Regions from separate parts of the Arthrobacter sp. OAP107 genome, predicted to be linked through region 1. Evidence: riboswitches for the same ligand, from Rfam matches in the RefSeq annotation. Region 1 holds a riboswitch; each other region holds the start of a gene.
The links. A riboswitch is a leader RNA that binds a small molecule or an ion and turns the genes downstream of it on or off. The one in region 1 is predicted to bind S-adenosylmethionine.

Region 1 (5,432 bases):
CGCGGTCCGGTCCTTGATGGAACCGCCCGGGTTCTCCGATTCGAGCTTGACGAAGACTGCGCTTCCCAGGCCGCGGCCCAGCACCTCCAGCGGCACCAGCGGAGTGTTCCCCACGCGTGCCAGCACAGCTTCGGCATCCATGCCCGGATGCACTATCGGCGCCACGTGCCTGGGCTGGTGGCCGCTCCCTGTCAGAGTGGTCATGCTTCTCCTCCCCCATCCTCCGGACTTCCCGGACCGGGTATCTGTAATTCGGGCAGTCCTGCCAGCAAATCCCCCAGCGCGGCACGCGCACGCTCCACCAGTACTGCCGCCGGCAACTGCCCGGCCAGCAGCTCCGACAGCTTCACCACAACCGCGCGGGTGCCGGCTCCGAGCTGCCGGGTTTCGGCCTCCCGCCCGTCCGTGTCCTGTGCCTCCGCCAAAAGGTAGGAAGCCGTCAGCGCCTCGATGGTGAGGAGCTTCGCCGCGGCCTCCACCGAGCGCTCCAGCTGCTGGAGGGCCAGCGGGGCCAGCGTGGAGTGGTCCTCCACGTCCGCGGAAAGGGTGGGCGCTCCGAGCGTGGCTGGTGCCGCCAGGAATTTCAGCTCCGCCAGCAGTCCTGCTGCGGAGTACCAGAGCAGCCCCGGCAGGTCTTCGGACGCGAGCGGCGTGCCGGCCCGGGCCGCCTCGAGGTTGAGCTGCCGGATCAGGCGCTGCGGCGGGTAAAGCTTGGCGATCCGCCGCTCGCTGCTGATTCCCACATGGGCCAGTCCCAGCCGCAGCGCCTCGAACGCGAGGGCGAGCTGCATGGGCTGGAAGTTCCCGCCGGACACCATCCGGCCGGAGGCTATGTCCGCGAGCGGGTTATCGCCCCGGCCGTTGAGCTCCACCTCGAGCGCCTCGGCCAGGGCGGTGACCTGGGCCCGGAACGCTCCGTGGGTCTGCGGCGCCGCGCGAAAGGACAGGGCATCCTGGACGGACACCTGCCGCCGCGGGTCCTCGAGCCAGCCGCCGCGGACCAGGCGCCGGACGTTGGCCGCCGAGACGCGCTGGCCGTCCACCGCCTTGGCCGACTGGACAGCCGGCGAGAACGGGCTGAGGTTCCCGCCGCCGTCGTACCTTGCAGTGGCCTCAAGCGAGAGCGCCAGCGCGGTGTCCGCCAGGTCTGCGAGCCACCGGGCGCGGCGGAGCTCCAGCGCGCCGGCGCCGATTGAATAGGAGTTGGCGCTGACCAGCGCCAGGGCCTCACCGGGAGCGAGGACCAGCGGTTCCAGCCCGGCGGCGGTGAGCGCCTCCGCGCCGTCCTGCAGGCCGCCGCGGGGAGTCAGCGCCTGCCCTTCCCCGATGGCGACGGCGGCAACCGCCGCCAGCTGGGTGAGGTCCGATGAGCCGACGGACCCGTCACGCGGAACCGCCGGCAGCACGCCCCTGTTCAGCAGCTCGGCGTAGAACCGGGCAGTTTCCGGACGCACCCCCGAGCCTCCCCGGGTGAACCCGATGAGCCTGGCCAGGATGAGGGCGCGGATTTGGTCCCGGTCGAGCAGCTCGCCGACGCCGCTGTGGTGGTAGCGCACCACCTGCAGCTGGTAGTCGAGGATGGATTCCTGCTCCACGGCCGTGTCCCGCCCGGAGCCCAGCAGGGTGTTGAGGCCGTAGACCCGGTGGCCGGAAACGATGGTTGCCTGCACCACGTCGCGGGACAAGCCCACGAGCTCGAGGGCCTCAGCACTGAGCACCACCTCCACCGCGGGATCGGTTGCCGCTTCGGCCACGTCGTCGGCGCGGATGTGTGCCGTGCCGATCAGGAACGTGCCGCGCGCATCGGCCCGTGCCATGGCGTTAGAAGTCCAGCAGGTTCCGGCGGAAGCCGCCGTCGCCGTAGCTTGTCCGCAGCAGTCCCCGACGGCGGAGCACCGGTGCCAGCCGGTCCAGCACGCCGTGAATAGTGGCCGGGTCCACGAAGCCGGAGAAGAGGAACCCGTCGCCGCTCACTTCGGCCCCGGTTTCTTCGAGGTAATCCGCGATTTCCTCGGCGGTGCCGATGATGCTGTCACCGGCACCGCCGCTGCGGGCCTGCAGGATCTGCCGCAGGGTGGACCCCGGCGGAGCGGCCTTGGAGAAATGTTCGAGGGTGCCCCGGTTGCTGTTGGTGCTGAGTTCGGGAAGGGGCGCGTCGAGGTCGAACTGCTTGAAGTCGATGACGGAGAGGTAGGAGATCGAGTTGAGCTGGCTGTCGATGTCCCGCTGCGTGAGCTCCCGGCGGGCAGCCCTCAGCTCCTCCGCTTCGGCCGTGGAACCGGTCACGGTGGGTTTGAGGACGAACAGCACCTTGACGTCGTCGGGGTTCCGGCCGGCCCCGGCGGCTTCGGCGCGGATGGAGTCCCGGTAGGCCTTCATGCCGTCCACGCCGCGGGCCAGGGCAATGGCGACATCCGCATTTGCACCGGCGAAGGCCTTGCCCCGCGGGGATGCCCCCGCCTGCACCAGCACCGGTTCCTCCGGCAGGGGCGCCGTGTTCAGCGGTCCCCGGACCTTGAAGAACTCCCCGTCATGGTGGATCGGCCGGACCTTGGTGTGGTCCGCGAAGATTCCTGCCCCTGCGTCCTCCCGGATGGCGTCCGGTTCCCAGCTGCGCCAGAGCTTGCGCACAACGTCCACGAACTCCTCTGCCTTCTCGTAGCGGAGGTCGTGCTCGATCTGCTGGTCCAGCCCGTAGTTCTGCGCGGCAAGGTCACTGCCGGAGGTCACCACGTTCCAGCCCAGCTGCCCGTTGGAGAAGTGCTGCAGCGTGGCCAGCAGCCGGGCGGCGGTGAACGGCGGATAGAAGGACGCGCTGATGGTGGGCACAATGCCCAGGTGTTCCGTGGCGGAGAGCAGATACGGCACCAGTGCCAGCGGATCATGCTTCGGCGCAAAGGACGCCTGCGCCAGCGAAACCTCAGCGCTGCCGCCGTAGGTGTCGGGGACGGTGAGCGAGTCCTCGATGATGAACAGGTCCAGCCCCGCCCGCTCGAACTCCCGGACGGCGTGCTGGTAGGGGGCGGGCTTCTTCCAGTCATAGCCGATTCCGTAGCCGGGCGTGCCCCAGCCCTGGACCCCGAAGCCATGGCCCACAAACCATCCAAAGTGCAGCATGGGAGTCACTGTATTCGGGGTCGAATCATTCACTGTGGCCTGGTTTCATCCGGCGTTACGGCGGTTCATCTCCCGTCATTATCCTCCCGGCCACTGGCTTTGTAACCGCATGCCAGGGTCACTGCCATGACCAGCTGTTGGGTGCGTTACGGAACATGACGACGGCCGCGGTGCGCGCCGCCGTCGTCAGTGTTACGTTTTTGGGGAGTAATGAGTACCGGCATTAAGCCCTGACTGGCCGGTCGGCAACCCTCCTTCCACGGCGGGGTGCCTCAGGTGAATACTCGGCATATCGACCCCTTCGAGCTGCAAGCGTGAGAAAAGGAGATCCGTCGTGTCAGACGCCCCCGCCGTTGCACCGCTGTCATCCCAGCAGGATAAACCTGAGGAAAAGCTGTCCTACCGCCTGATCACTGGGCCGGACGACCGCTCGTTCTGTGAACGCATCTCGGCTGCCCTGAGCGAAGGATACGTCCTGCACGGCAGCCCGGCAGCCACCTTCAACGGCACCAGCGTCATCGTGGCCCAGGCCGTCATCCTGCCAGCCGCCATCGCCACCGCGGATGCCGCCGTCGCCACCGCCGTTGACCGGCTGGACTCCGACGAGGACCTCAGCGAAGAAGCATACGAGGGCCACGCATGAGCTACGCCGGAGACCTCACCCCGCAGGATGCGTGGGCCAAGCTCGAGGACGGTGCCATCCTGGTGGATGTGCGGACCGAGGGCGAATGGGCGCACATCGGCATTCCGGACACCGCGGCCACGGAGAACGATCCGCTCTTCATCCAGTGGACCTTTCCCGGCGGCATTCCCAATCCCGACTTCGTCGAGCAGCTGAAGCAGCAGGCGCCTGAGGACACCCGGGTGGAGCTGCTGTTCCTGTGCCGCTCCGGCCAGCGCTCCATCGCCGCCGCCACCGCTGCCACGCAGGCCGGCTTCACGGCCTACAACGTCCTCGAAGGTTTCGAGGGCGAGCCCGACCGCTACGGTGAGCGCACCGTGAACGGATGGAAGAACCGCGGACTGCCGACGAACCTGGGAAAGAACTAAGTTGACCTTTAATCACGACGCCGCCGGCTGGAGCCCCGATACCCAGGCCGTCCGCGGCGGGCTGGACCGCACCAATTTCCAAGAGACCACCGAACCGGTCTTCCTGAACTCCGGGTTCGTCTATGAGTCGGCCGCGGCCGCGGAGCGCGCCTTCACCGGCGAGGACGAACGCTTCGTCTACTCGCGCTACGGCAACCCTTCAGTGGCCACCTTCCAGGAGCGGCTCCGCCTGCTCGAAGGCACCGAGGCGTGCTTTGCGACGGCGTCCGGCATGGCTGCCGTTTTCACCGCCCTGGGTGCCCTGCTCGGCGCCGGAGACCGTGTGGTCGCCAGCCGTTCCTTGTTCGGCTCCTGCTTCGTGATCCTCAACGAGATCCTGCCGCGCTGGGGTGTGGAGACCGTATTCGTGGACGGTCCGGACCTCGAGCAATGGCGCACTGCCCTCTCGGTGCCCACCACGGCGGTCTTCTTCGAATCCCCGTCCAATCCCATGCAGGAAATCGTGGACATCGCTGCGGTCAGCGAACTCGCCCACGCCGCCGGCGCCAAGGTGGTGGCGGACAACGTCTTCGCCACCCCGCTGCTGCAGCGCTGCGGGGACCTCGGGGCGGACGTGATCGTCTACTCCGGCACCAAGCACATCGACGGCCAGGGCCGCGTGATGGGCGGGGCCATCCTGGGCACCAAGGAATTCATCGACGGCCCAGTCAAGCAGCTCATGCGCCATACCGGGCCGGCGCTCTCCTCCTTCAATGCCTGGGTCCTCACCAAGGGCCTGGAGACCATGTCGCTGCGCGTGAACCACTCCTCCGCCACGGCGCTGCGCCTGGCCGAATGGCTGGAAACCCAGCCTGCCGTCAGCTGGGTCAAGTACCCGCTGCTCAAGTCGCACCCGCAGTTCGAGCTGGCGGCCAGGCAGATGAAGGCCGGCGGCACCGTCCTCACGCTGGAACTTGCGACGACGGCAGGCCAGTCAGGCAAGGAAGCCGCCTTTGCGCTGCTGGACGCCCTGAAGATCATCGACATCTCCAACAACCTGGGCGATGCCAAGTCGCTGATCACCCACCCCGCCACCACGACGCACCGGGCCATGGGTCCTGAAGGACGTGCAGCGATCGGGCTCAGTGACGGTGTGGTGCGGCTGTCCGTCGGCCTCGAGGACGCCGATGACCTCATCGCGGACCTGGAGCAGGCGCTCAAGCAGATCTGACCTCTCCGCCCTTCGGGGCCGCCTGTTTCTTACCTCCAATGGCAGGCTGTGAACG
Region 2 (5,432 bases), 1.5 Mb from region 1:
ATTCCTGCCGCGGCCGCAGCCAGCCCGAGCAGCAGGTTGGCGAGGATGTTGGCAGCGGCTGCGAGGTAGCGCCGTTCACTGGCCAGCCGCACCGTGGCGGTGGTCCAGGAACTGAAAGTGGTGAGGCCGCCGGCGAACCCGGTGGCCAGGGCAGCGTGCCACTCGGGGCCGAACACCGCGGTGACGCCGACGGACACGCCGATCACGAATGAGCCGGCCACATTAACCAGCAGTGTTGCCCAGGGCCAGTGCCGCCGCGGCGACGGGAAACCGGCCAGCCAGCCGTCCACGGCGAACCTGAGAAGGGCTCCTGCGATGCCGAACAAACCCACCAGGAGCGCCGTCACGGACGCCCCCCGCCGGTGCCGCCGAGAGCATAAGGAGCGCCGAGCAGCTTGCCGGTCCGCCAGCCCGCGGCCGCGGCCGCGAGGCCCAGTACGACGGACAGCCCCAGATAAAGCAGACCGAGGCTGGGGACCCCGCCGCGGGCCAGCTGGTCCGTGGAAAATACGACGGCGGAGAAGGTGGTGAACGAGCCCAGCACGCCCGGCCCGATGGCGGCTCGGAGCCAGAACGCAGTGTGCGGCCGCGCGATCCAGATGGTGGTGAGGGCCGCCAGCACAAAACTGCCCGCGACGTTGATGGAAAGCGTTGCCCACGGCAGGTCGCCGGGCTGGTCCGGAACCAGCAGTCCCAGCACGTACCGGAGTTCCGTCCCCAGCAGCCCGCCGGCGGCCACGGCCGTCCACACCCGCCAGCCGTAGCCGGAGCCCGGCTTGGAAGCGGTGCCGGTGAGGCCGGCGAGGGGTGCGCGCACCTGTGCCTACAGGCCGGCCATGCGGCAGCCGGGATGCGCCGAATCGCTGTGGATCCAGAGCGCGGCGGCCACTTCATCGGCGAGGTCCACTTCGCGGCTGGTCCCGGGGGAACCGATCCGGACCACGAGCGAGCCACCGAAGGGCTTGCGGCCGCGCACCTCCACGTCGGCGTCCAGGCTGATCCTTTCCGCGGCGAGGTAGCGCAGCAGCTCGGGATTTTCGTCGCTGATCCGGGTGATCCTGCCGGTGTGGCCGTCGTCGAGCTCGATCATCCGGTGCGCGGACGGCATCCGCACAGTTCCATCGGCCGCGGGGATGGGATCGCCGTGCGGGTCCCGCGACGGGTTGCCCAGCCGGGCCGCCAGCCGCTCAATGAACGTGTCCGAGACCGCATGTTCCAGCTGCTCCGCTTCGTCGTGGACTTCGTCCCAGCTGTAGCCGAGGTCCTTGACCAGGTATGTCTCAATCAGGCGGTGCCGCCGGACCATGGAGACGGCAAGCCGGACGCCCTGGGGCGTGAGCGTGATGGCGCTGTACGGCTTGTGGAGGACCAGGCCCTGGTCCTTGAGCTTGCGCACCATTTCAGAGACGGAGGAGTTGGCCACGCCGAGGCGCTGTGCAAGCTGGGTGGACGTGATTGGCTTGTCCTGCCATTCCGTGAAGGAATAGATGACCTTAACGTAGTCCTCGATCGAGGAGGAGGGCGTACTGGTCTTCACAGCTTCAAGCCTACCTGCTGCCGCCACGGGGCTCAGCCCGAACCGCCCGCCAGGTCTGGGTGAGGTAGGGGAGCTGCAGCAGTTCACCTTCGGCATGCCCAAGGTGCTCGTGCAGGTACCACGTCAGGTTGTGGGTCACCTTGGCCCGGGTGGCGTCGTTGGCCGCGAGGTAATAGCTGCGCGACTTGGCCAGTTCCAGGATGTCGTCCGGGGTGACAGGATCCTCCCACCGCGTCAGGTGGCTTTCCAGGGACGTGAATTCCGGGCCGATTTTGGGGCGGAAATCGGGTTTGTGGACGTCGCCGGCGTGCATTATGCGGGACAGCCGGTGCACCCACGGCACTGAGGTGTCCAGCTGGTTCCAGATGAGGCCCAGCACCCCGCGGGGCTTGAGGATCCGCGCAATCTCGGTGCTGGCCAGCAGTGGGTCGCACCAGTGCCACGCCTGGGCAACGCTGACGACGTCGAACGCGGCCCCGGGCAGTCCGGTCGCCTCCGCGGTCCCTTCCAGAATTTGGACACCGGGGTAGGCGCCGCTTGGAAACACTCGGCTGAGTTGGTCCAGCATGTCCACGGAAGGGTCCACGGCGCTGACGCTGAGCCCGCGTTCCACCAGAAGGGCCGTGAATTTACCGGTTCCAGCGCCGATGTCGGCGGCCGTGCGGGCCTCCGCCGGAATGAGCCAGTCCGCGGAATCGTCAGGGTAGCCGGGACGGACGCGGTGATAGTGCTCGCCGCCGTCCTGGAAGCTCTGCCCGAGCTCCTGCCGCCGCACGTGATGAAGTTTGGGGCCGCCCCGTGCCACGCACAGTCTCCTTAGTCCGACGTCGGAAATTACCTTTCGAATTTACCGTACGGGGGCCGCTGGCAGGGGATCGTGGGTGGCGCTTCGTCGGCGTGCCGATTAGTCCTGGATGCAGGGTGCGGCGCCGGCGGTGCCCGGGGTGTTCGGGGCCCACTCGGGGTAGGTGCGGGAGTCGTTCTCCGGAACCCAGCGCCCGGCGTCCACCACATAGTCCCAGCCGAGGCCGGAGCGGCGGAGCTCCTCGATGCCGGCGAGGAGCCGCTGGGCGTCCTCCAGCCGTGACCCCACGCCGAAGCTGGCGCGCAGGGAACCGGACGGCAGGCCGAGGCGCTTCAGCAGCGGGTGCGCGCAGAAGCGGCCATCGCGCAGGCCCACGCCGTGCTCGGCCGACAGGTAGGCGGCCACCAGCCCGGCGTCGTAACCCTCCACGGAGAAGTTGACCACGCCAATGGCATCGTCCGGGTTGCTGTCCTCGAAGATCTGATGGACGGTGACGCCGTCGATCCTGCGCAGCCCCTCGACGAGGAAGGACCGGATGGCAGCCTCATGGGCGTGCCAGCTCTGCGGATCCAGGGCGGCGATGACCTGGGTTGCGCGGGCCAGGGTGGCTGCGCCGAGCACGTTGGGTGAGCCGCCCTCGTGGCGGGCGGGGCCGGTGGCCCAGCTGACGCCGTCGAGCCTTGCCTCGCTGACGGCTCCGCCGCCGGCGAGGTGCGGGGTTCCGGCGTCGAGCCAGTCGGGGCGTCCGATGAGCACGCCGGCGCCGAAGGGGGCGTAGAGCTTGTGGCCGGAGAAGGCGAGGTAGTCGACGTCGTCCGCGGCGATGTTGACGCGGCGGTGCGGCGCGAGCTGGGCGGCGTCCACCACGATCCGTGCGCCGTATTCGTGGGCCAGTGCCGCGAGGCGCCGGATGGGAAGGATTTCGCCCGTGACGTTGGATGCACCGGTCACGGCAAGGAGGCTGACATCGCCATGCTCAAGTTCGGTGCGCAGGCTGCCGATGGTGGCTTCCAGGGTTTCCGAGGCCACCACGCTGCGGTGCGGCACTCCCTGCCACGGCAGCAGGTTGGCGTGGTGCTCGATGTCCAGGTAGAGCACTTCACCGGTGTGGTGGTGGTCCTCTACCGGCAGGCAGCCGGCCAGGAGGTTGAGGGAATCGGTGGTGTTCCTGGTGAAAATGACGGCGTCATCGGCGCGGCCGCCCACGAACTGCCGCACGATGTCGCGCGCGTTCTCGTACACGGAGGTGCTGATCTGCGAGGCGTAGCCGGCGCCGCGGTGCACGCTCGCGTAGTACGGCAGGATCTCGTTGAGGTACGCGGACACCACGGACAGCGCAGGCGCGGAGGCGCCGTAGTCGAGGTTGGCGTAGCGGACGTGGCCGCCCTGGATCAGCGGAGCCTGGATTTCCGCGCCGGTGACGGCGGCCAGGGGACGGCCGGCGGCAGCGAATCGGCCGTCCAGCACGTCAGCGTCGGTGGTGGAAGAAATGATTGCAGTCGTCATGGGACCTCACTGAGAAAGGACCCCGTGTGACGGGGATCCGCGCTTGCCGGGTCCGTTCCGGATCGGCCTGGTCGTCACCCGGGGCACCCCACCGCGAATGGAGGGTTGCCGGCCAGCTAACCGGGGTTTAGCGCTGGCACTCGTGACCTGTTACGAGACTAGGACATCCGGGCGGGCGATGAAAAAGCCGGTCCGGAATGTTAAGCGGAATATTACGCAACCCGGATTTCTGGCTTTCGGTCGAATAAACGACGGCGGCCGCCACCAAAAGGAGGCGACCACCGTCGTTATATTCAGCCCAGAGGCGCTGGGCCGGCTCCGGGGGGAAGCTAGAGCAAATCGTCCAGCTGCGGGTTCAGCCGCTTCAGGACTTCCGAGTGCAGGATCGAGTTGGTGGCCAGGGCGTTGCCGCCGAACGGGCCGTCCGTGCCTTCGAGGGAGGTGAAGCGGCCGCCTGCCTCCGTGACGATCGGCACCAGCGCCGCCATGTCGTAGAGGTTCAGTTCCGGTTCGCAGGCGATGTCCACCGCACCTTCGGCCACCATGCAGTAGGACCAGAAGTCCCCGAACGCGCGGGTGCGCCACACGTCCTCGGTGAGCTGCAGGAACTCATCGAGGTTGCCGCGGTCCTTCCAGCCGCCGAGGCTGGAATAGGACAACGAGGCGTCGGCGAGGCTGGACACGTTGGATACCTTGAGCCGGGTGGCGGCGGCCAGGGAACGGCCCGAGTAGGCACCGGCGCCCTTGGCGGCCCACCAGCGCTTGCCGAGCGCCGGGGCGCTGACCACGCCCACGACGGGTTCGCCCTCGTCGACCAGGGCGATCAGTGTGGCCCACACCGGTACCCCACGGACGAAGTTTTTGGTGCCGTCGATGGGGTCGATGATCCAGCGGCGGGAACCGTGGCCGGAACTTCCGAACTCCTCACCGAGCACGGCGTCGCGGGGACGGGAACGGGACAGCTGGCCGCGGATGGACTCCTCGGCGGCCTTGTCCGCATCGGTGACCGGCGTCAGATCAGGCTTCGTCTCGATCTGGAGGTCCAGCGCCTTGAACCGGCTCATGGTCTGGTCGTCCACGGAATCGGCCAGCACATGGGCCAGACGCAGGTCATCGTTGTACGTTGAAGCGGGTTGGGTCATGGTTCCAAACTACCCTCAAAGGCCCGGCGGGGCGGGGAGGCAGCTGCCGGGCTGCGCCGCGGAAGGCTAGCCGACGCTGCCGAGTTCCTTGGTTTCCTGGCCCTCCGCGCGCGGGTCGGTGCCCAGCAGGCGGCGCAGGGACGCGAGCCTGGCAGCTCCGGTGGGCCCGGCATGGCCGGCGGCGACCCAGGCATCCACGCCGCAGTTGACGGCGGCGGCGTCGTGCTTGCAGCCGCGTTCGCACGCCTCGGTGCCAGGCTCAAGGTCGGGGAAGGAATGCAGGATCCGGTCCGGGTCCACGTGGGCCAGCCCGAAGGAGCGGATGCCCGGCGTGTCGATGATCCAGCTCCCGGCGGGGGCGTCAGCGAGCTTGAGGGCGAGGGCCGACGACGACGTGTGCCGTCCGCGGCCCGTCACGGCGTTGACGCCGCCGGTGGCGCGT
Region 3 (5,432 bases), 3.6 Mb from region 1:
GATCGCCAGCCTGGAGGGCGGGCTCGCCGCGCTGCTCCTGAGCTCCGGCCAGGCTGCAGAAACGTACGCCATCCTCAACATTGCCGAGGCCGGCGACCACGTGGTGGCCAGCCCCAGCCTCTACGGCGGCACCTACAACCTGCTGGCACACACCCTCAAGAAGTTCGGCGTGTCCGTCACCTTCGTGGCCGACCCGGACAACCTGGAGCAGTGGCGCGACGCCGTGCAGCCGAACACCAAGCTCTTCTTTGCCGAAGTGGTCTCCAACCCGCGGCAGGACGTCCTGGACATTGAAGGGGTGTCCCGGACCGCGCACGAGGCCGGCGTGCCACTCATCGTGGATAACACCCTGTCCACGCCCTACCTCATCAGGCCGCTCGAGTGGGGCGCGGACATCGTAGTGCACTCGGCCACCAAATACCTGGGCGGACACGGGGCCGCCATTGCCGGAGTCATCGTGGACTCAGGCAACTTCGACTTCGGCAAGGACCCGGAACGGTTCCCTGGCTTCAATACGCCGGACCCCACCTACAACGGGCTGGTCTACGCCCGCGACCTCGGCGCAGGCGGTGCGCTGGGGGCCAACCTGTCCTACATTCTCAAAGCGCGGGTCCAGCTGCTGCGCGACCTGGGCTCCGCGGTATCCCCGTTCAATGCCTTCCTCATCGCGCAGGGCCTGGAAACGCTGAGCCTTCGGGTGGAACGCCATGTGGCCAATGCGGTGGCCGTCGCCAGCTGGCTGGAAGCCAGGGACGATGTGGAGTCCGTAGCCTACGCCGGGCTGCCGTCCAGCCCCTGGTATGAGCGGGGTCTGAAGTACGGGCCGAAGGGCACCGGCGCAGTGGTGTCGTTCACGGTGGCCGGCGGCGCCGATGCGGGCAAGCGCTTCGTGGATGCCTTGGAACTTCACTCCCACGTGGCAAACATCGGCGACGTCCGCTCCCTCGTCATCCACCCGGCGTCGACCACGCACAGCCAGCTGACCCCGGAACAGCAGAGCGTGGCCGGGGTGGCCCCCGGCCTGGTCCGGCTGTCCGTCGGCCTGGAACACATCGATGACATTCTGGCCGACCTCGACGCCGGCTTCCGGGCGGCGAAAGGCGCCTGACTCCAGCTGAGGCGGGTGGAACTCCCGGCCCGGGAACGGGCCGGGAGTCACACAGCCGTCACATTCTTAGCGCAGATGTCCGCCTGTTTCGTAAACTTGGCAACAGGTCATGAGTGCCAGCGACAGCCCCGGCTTGCTGGCCGGCAACCCTCCTTCCGCGGTGGGGTGCCCCGGGTGAAGACCTGGCCTGCCGGACAGCTGCCGGCGGGCAAGCGCGTAGAAGAGGTTTACCTATGACGATTTCTGTCAGCAGCACCGACGTTCCCGCCGCCGAGGCTTCGGACGGCACTGTTGTTCCCGCCGGCCGCACTCTTTCCGGCAGCCGCACGATTCCCGACGGGACAGTCCAGTACCTCAACATCGGCAGCCTGAAGCTCGAGGCCGGGGGATTCCTGCCGGACGTGACCCTGGCCTATGAAACCTGGGGAACGCTCAACGAGGACGGCTCGAATGCCATCCTCGTGCAGCACGCCCTCACCGGCAGCACGCACGTGACGCGGGGCGCCGGTGAGGAGGAGGGCTGGTGGGAACAGCTCGCCGGGCCGGGCGCGCCGGCGGACACCGGCAGGTTCTTTGTCATTTCCGTCAATATCCTGGGCGGCTGTTACGGGTCCACCGGACCGTCGTCGAACGCTCCGGACGGCAAGCCCTGGGGCTCGCGCTTTCCGCTGGTGACGCTGCGGGACTCGACAGTTGCCGAGGCGCGGCTCGCCGACCGGCTCGGCATCGGAACCTGGCATGCCGTTGTGGGCGGATCCATGGGCGGGGCTCGGGCCCTCGAATGGGCGGTGACTTTTCCTGAGCGGGTCCGCCGCTGCGGCGTCATCTCCGTCGGTGCGAGGAGCACGGCCGAACAGATCGCCTTCGCGCAGGCGCAGACCCTGGCCATCCGGCAGGACCGCCATTTCAACGGCGGTGACTACTACGGCGGACCTGAACCCACGGAGGGCCTGGCGCTCGCCCGGCGGATTGCCCACATCACCTACCGGTCCGCCTACGAGCTCGACTTCCGGTTCGGCAGGAACGCCCAGGCCCCTGAAGAGCCCCTGCAGGCAGATGCCCTGGCGGGCCGCGGCCGTTACCAGGTGGAGAGCTACCTCGACTACCAGGGCAACAAGCTGGTGCGGCGCTTCGACGCCAACAGCTACATCGCCCTGACGGAAGCACTCATGAGCCATGACGTCAGCCGCGGACGGGGGACACTCAAGGAAGCCCTTGCCCGGGTCACCGCCGACGTCTTCGTGGCCGCCGTGGAGACGGACCGGCTGTACTTTCCCGCCCAGTCGCTGGAACTCGCCGAGGCCCTGCCCGGGAATGTGGACGTGCACATGATCGATTCGCCGATCGGCCACGACGGGTTCCTCACGGAGATCGGCCAGCTGAACGCCCAGCTCAGGGAGCACTTCCTCAACTGATCCGGCCCCGGTCACTACGCCCGTAGCCTGCGGTACCGCGGCAATACCCGTGCAGCAGATGTGCATTTATGCAGATGCGCCCTGCACTATTTGGCGTTGAGCTTGCGTCATTGGCAGACCATACTCGTTGAATCCGGCGTTCGTGGTGCGCATCACACCAGTTCGCCATCGACTGGTCCCCGTGGTGTCGAGGAAGACGCCGAAGGAGTTCGCTATGAGTACGGAAAGCTCCGCCGTAAGGCGTGCAGAAGAAACCGACGTCAAGGCCTCAGGCCTCAAGAAAGTTGTGACGGCGTCCATGGCCGGCACGGTGGTGGAGTGGTATGAGTTTTTCCTCTACGCCTCGGCTGCCACCCTGGTCTTCGGCAAGGCCTTCTTCCCCAACGCCGGCACCGAGCTGGACGGCATCATCGCCGCCTTCCTCACGTACGCCGTCGGCTTCGTTGCCCGCCCGATCGGCGGCATCGTCTTCGGCCACTTCGGCGACAAGTTCGGGCGCAAGCAGCTGCTGCAGCTGAGCATCATCCTGGTGGGTGTTTCCACCTTCCTCATGGGCTGCCTGCCGACGTTCCAGCAGATCGGCTACTGGGCGCCCGCGCTCCTGGTCTTCCTGCGGTTTGCCCAGGGCTTCGCGGTCGGCGGCGAATGGGGCGGCGCGGTACTCCTCGTGGCCGAGCACAGCCCCAGCAAGTCACGCGGCTTCTGGGCGAGCTGGCCGCAGTCCGCCGTTCCCATGGGCAACCTGCTTGCCACGGCCGTGCTGTTCATCCTGTCCTCCACGCTGACCCAGGAAGCCTTCCTCGGCTGGGGCTGGCGCGTCGCGTTCTGGCTCTCCGCGGTGATCGTCGTGATCGGCTACTACATCCGCACCAAGGTCAACGACGCCCCGATCTTCCTCGAAGCCCGCAAAGAGGTCGAGGCCGGGCACAAGGGCTATGGCGTTGCCGAGGTGTTCAAGCGCTACCCCCGCGGCGTCTTCACCGCCATGGGCCTGCGCTTTGCCGAGAACATCCTCTACTACCTCGTGGTGACGTTCTCCATCACCTACCTCAAGACCGTGGTCCAGGCCGACACGACGCGGATCCTGCTGCTCCTGCTGTTCGCCCACGCCGTGCACTTCGCCGCCGTTCCGCTGGTGGGAAAGCTGTCGGACCGCTTCGGCCGCAGGCCCGTCTACATGGCCGGCGCCATCCTGGGCGCCACCTGGGGATTCTTTGCCTTCCCGATGATGGACACCAAAAACGACATGATCATCCTGGCGTCCATCATGATCGGCCTGCTGTTCCATGCACTGATGTACGCCGGCCAGCCCGCGATCATGGCGGAGATGTTCCCCACCCGGATGCGCTACTCCGGCGTATCGCTGGGCTACCAGGTGACCTCCATCGTCGCCGGTTCGCTCGCGCCGATCATCGCTGCCTCGCTCCTGGGCACCTACAAGTCGTCCGTGCCGGTGGCCATCTACCTGCTGATCGCCTGCGCCATCACCGCCGTCGCCGTGTTCTTCCTGAAGGAAACCCGCGGCGTCTCGCTCCACGACGTGGACGCGGCGGATGCCCAAGGCACTGCCGACCTGCTCGCGGCCGGCAAGAAGTAGGGCAGGCGCCCCAGCCAGTAACCAGTCAGCTGCCCGGACCCGCCACCGATGCGGGGCCGGGCAGTTGCCCGTTCACCGAGATCAAGGATTCCCATGAAAGCAGCAGTCCTCTACTCCACCGTCCCCAACAGCGGCACCGCGGCCGGGACTGCATCGCAGAGGCCCAGCTACACTGACGCCCGGCCCCTGGTGGTGCAGGACTTGGAGCGGCCGGAGCCCCGCGCCGGCGAGCTGGGTGTTGCCATCACCTACTCCAGCCTGTGCCATTCAGACCTGTCCGTGGTGGACGGTTCGCGGGTCCGCCCCCTGCCGATGGCCCTGGGCCACGAGGCGGTGGGGCGGATCGTGTCGGTCGGCGACGGCGTCCCGGACGTCTCGGTCGGCGACCACGTGGTGCTGGTCTTCGTGCCGAGCTGCGGGGACTGCCGCGCCTGCCGGTCCGGCCGTCCTGCGCTTTGCCACCGGGCGGCCGAGGTCAACGGCTCGGGCGACCTGCTGCACGGCGGGGCGCTCCTGCGGACGCCGGCGGGGGAGCGGATCAACCACCACCTGGGCGTCTCTGCTTTCGCCGACTATGCAGTCGTCGCCCGGGAATCGGTGGTGGTGATTGACGACGACGTCCCGGACACTGTCGCAGCGATGTTCGGTTGCGCTGTGCTCACCGGAATGGGAGCCGTGCTGAACACCGCCGCTGTCACGGCCGGCCAGTCGGTGGCTGTCTTCGGGCTCGGGGCGGTGGGCCTTTCCGCCGTCATGGCCGCCTCCCTCGCCGGGGCCGCCAGCGTGACCGCCATCGACCCCAACCCGGGCAAGCACCAGCTCGCCCTCGACTGCGGTGCCACCGCGGTGGGCACGCCCGGGGACGCGGCCAGTCTCATCAAGGAAGCCGCCGGCGACGGCGTGGATGTCGCCGTCGAAGCCGTCGGCTCGGCCGCCGTGATCGCCGCTTGCCTGGGGCACGTGACCCGTGGCGGTGCCGTCGTCTCGGTCGGCCTGCCCCATCCGTCAGCCGAACTGACCGTGCCGGCGCTGCAGTTCGCCGGAGCCGGCAAACGCCTGCTGGGTTCATACATGGGCGACGCTGTTCCGAGGCGGGACATCCCCCTCTACCTCGGCTACTGGCGCGCGGGCAGGCTTCCAGTGGAGCTGCTGCACACCGACACACGGCCGCTCATCGAGATCAACGAGGGGTTGGATGCGCTGGCGTCCGGGCAGGTGGTGCGGCGGCTGTTCCAGGCCTGAGGCAGGCTGCCTGATGGGGCCAAGGCCGGACGGCGGGCGCTCGCCTGACGGGGCGCTCGCCTGACGGCGC

Region 2: it holds a riboswitch for S-adenosylmethionine, as region 1 does, so the genes downstream of both, ABIE00_RS07070 (aminotransferase class V-fold PLP-dependent enzyme) here and ABIE00_RS00240 (DUF1737 domain-containing protein) in region 1, are expected to answer to the same signal.
Region 3: it holds a riboswitch for S-adenosylmethionine, as region 1 does, so the genes downstream of both, metX (homoserine O-acetyltransferase MetX) here and ABIE00_RS00240 (DUF1737 domain-containing protein) in region 1, are expected to answer to the same signal.

What each region holds. Positions count from the first base shown of each region.
Region 1 is NZ_JBEPOK010000001.1:55,529-60,960, reverse strand. Features, by position in the region: gene ABIE00_RS00255 (PLP-dependent cysteine synthase family protein) at 1-204, opposite strand, end outside; gene ABIE00_RS00250 (aromatic amino acid ammonia-lyase) at 201-1,817, opposite strand; gene ABIE00_RS00245 (NtaA/DmoA family FMN-dependent monooxygenase) at 1,822-3,117, opposite strand; SAM riboswitch class IV at 3,324-3,438, shown strand; gene ABIE00_RS00240 (DUF1737 domain-containing protein) at 3,452-3,760, shown strand; gene ABIE00_RS00235 (rhodanese-like domain-containing protein) at 3,757-4,167, shown strand; gene ABIE00_RS00230 (O-succinylhomoserine sulfhydrylase) at 4,169-5,377, shown strand.
Region 2 is NZ_JBEPOK010000001.1:1,512,673-1,518,104, forward strand. Features, by position in the region: gene ABIE00_RS07050 (fluoride efflux transporter FluC) at 1-347, opposite strand, end outside; gene ABIE00_RS07055 (fluoride efflux transporter FluC) at 344-817, opposite strand; gene ABIE00_RS07060 (metal-dependent transcriptional regulator) at 824-1,537, opposite strand; gene ABIE00_RS07065 (class I SAM-dependent methyltransferase) at 1,548-2,342, opposite strand; gene ABIE00_RS07070 (aminotransferase class V-fold PLP-dependent enzyme) at 2,442-3,848, opposite strand; SAM riboswitch class IV at 3,883-3,996, opposite strand; gene hisN (histidinol-phosphatase) at 4,178-4,990, opposite strand; gene rsgA (ribosome small subunit-dependent GTPase A) at 5,057-5,432, opposite strand, start outside.
Region 3 is NZ_JBEPOK010000001.1:3,637,136-3,642,567, reverse strand. Features, by position in the region: gene ABIE00_RS16775 (bifunctional o-acetylhomoserine/o-acetylserine sulfhydrylase) at 1-1,108, shown strand, start outside; SAM riboswitch class IV at 1,214-1,329, shown strand; gene metX (homoserine O-acetyltransferase MetX) at 1,342-2,523, shown strand; gene ABIE00_RS16765 (MFS transporter) at 2,738-4,120, shown strand; gene ABIE00_RS16760 (zinc-binding dehydrogenase) at 4,214-5,362, shown strand.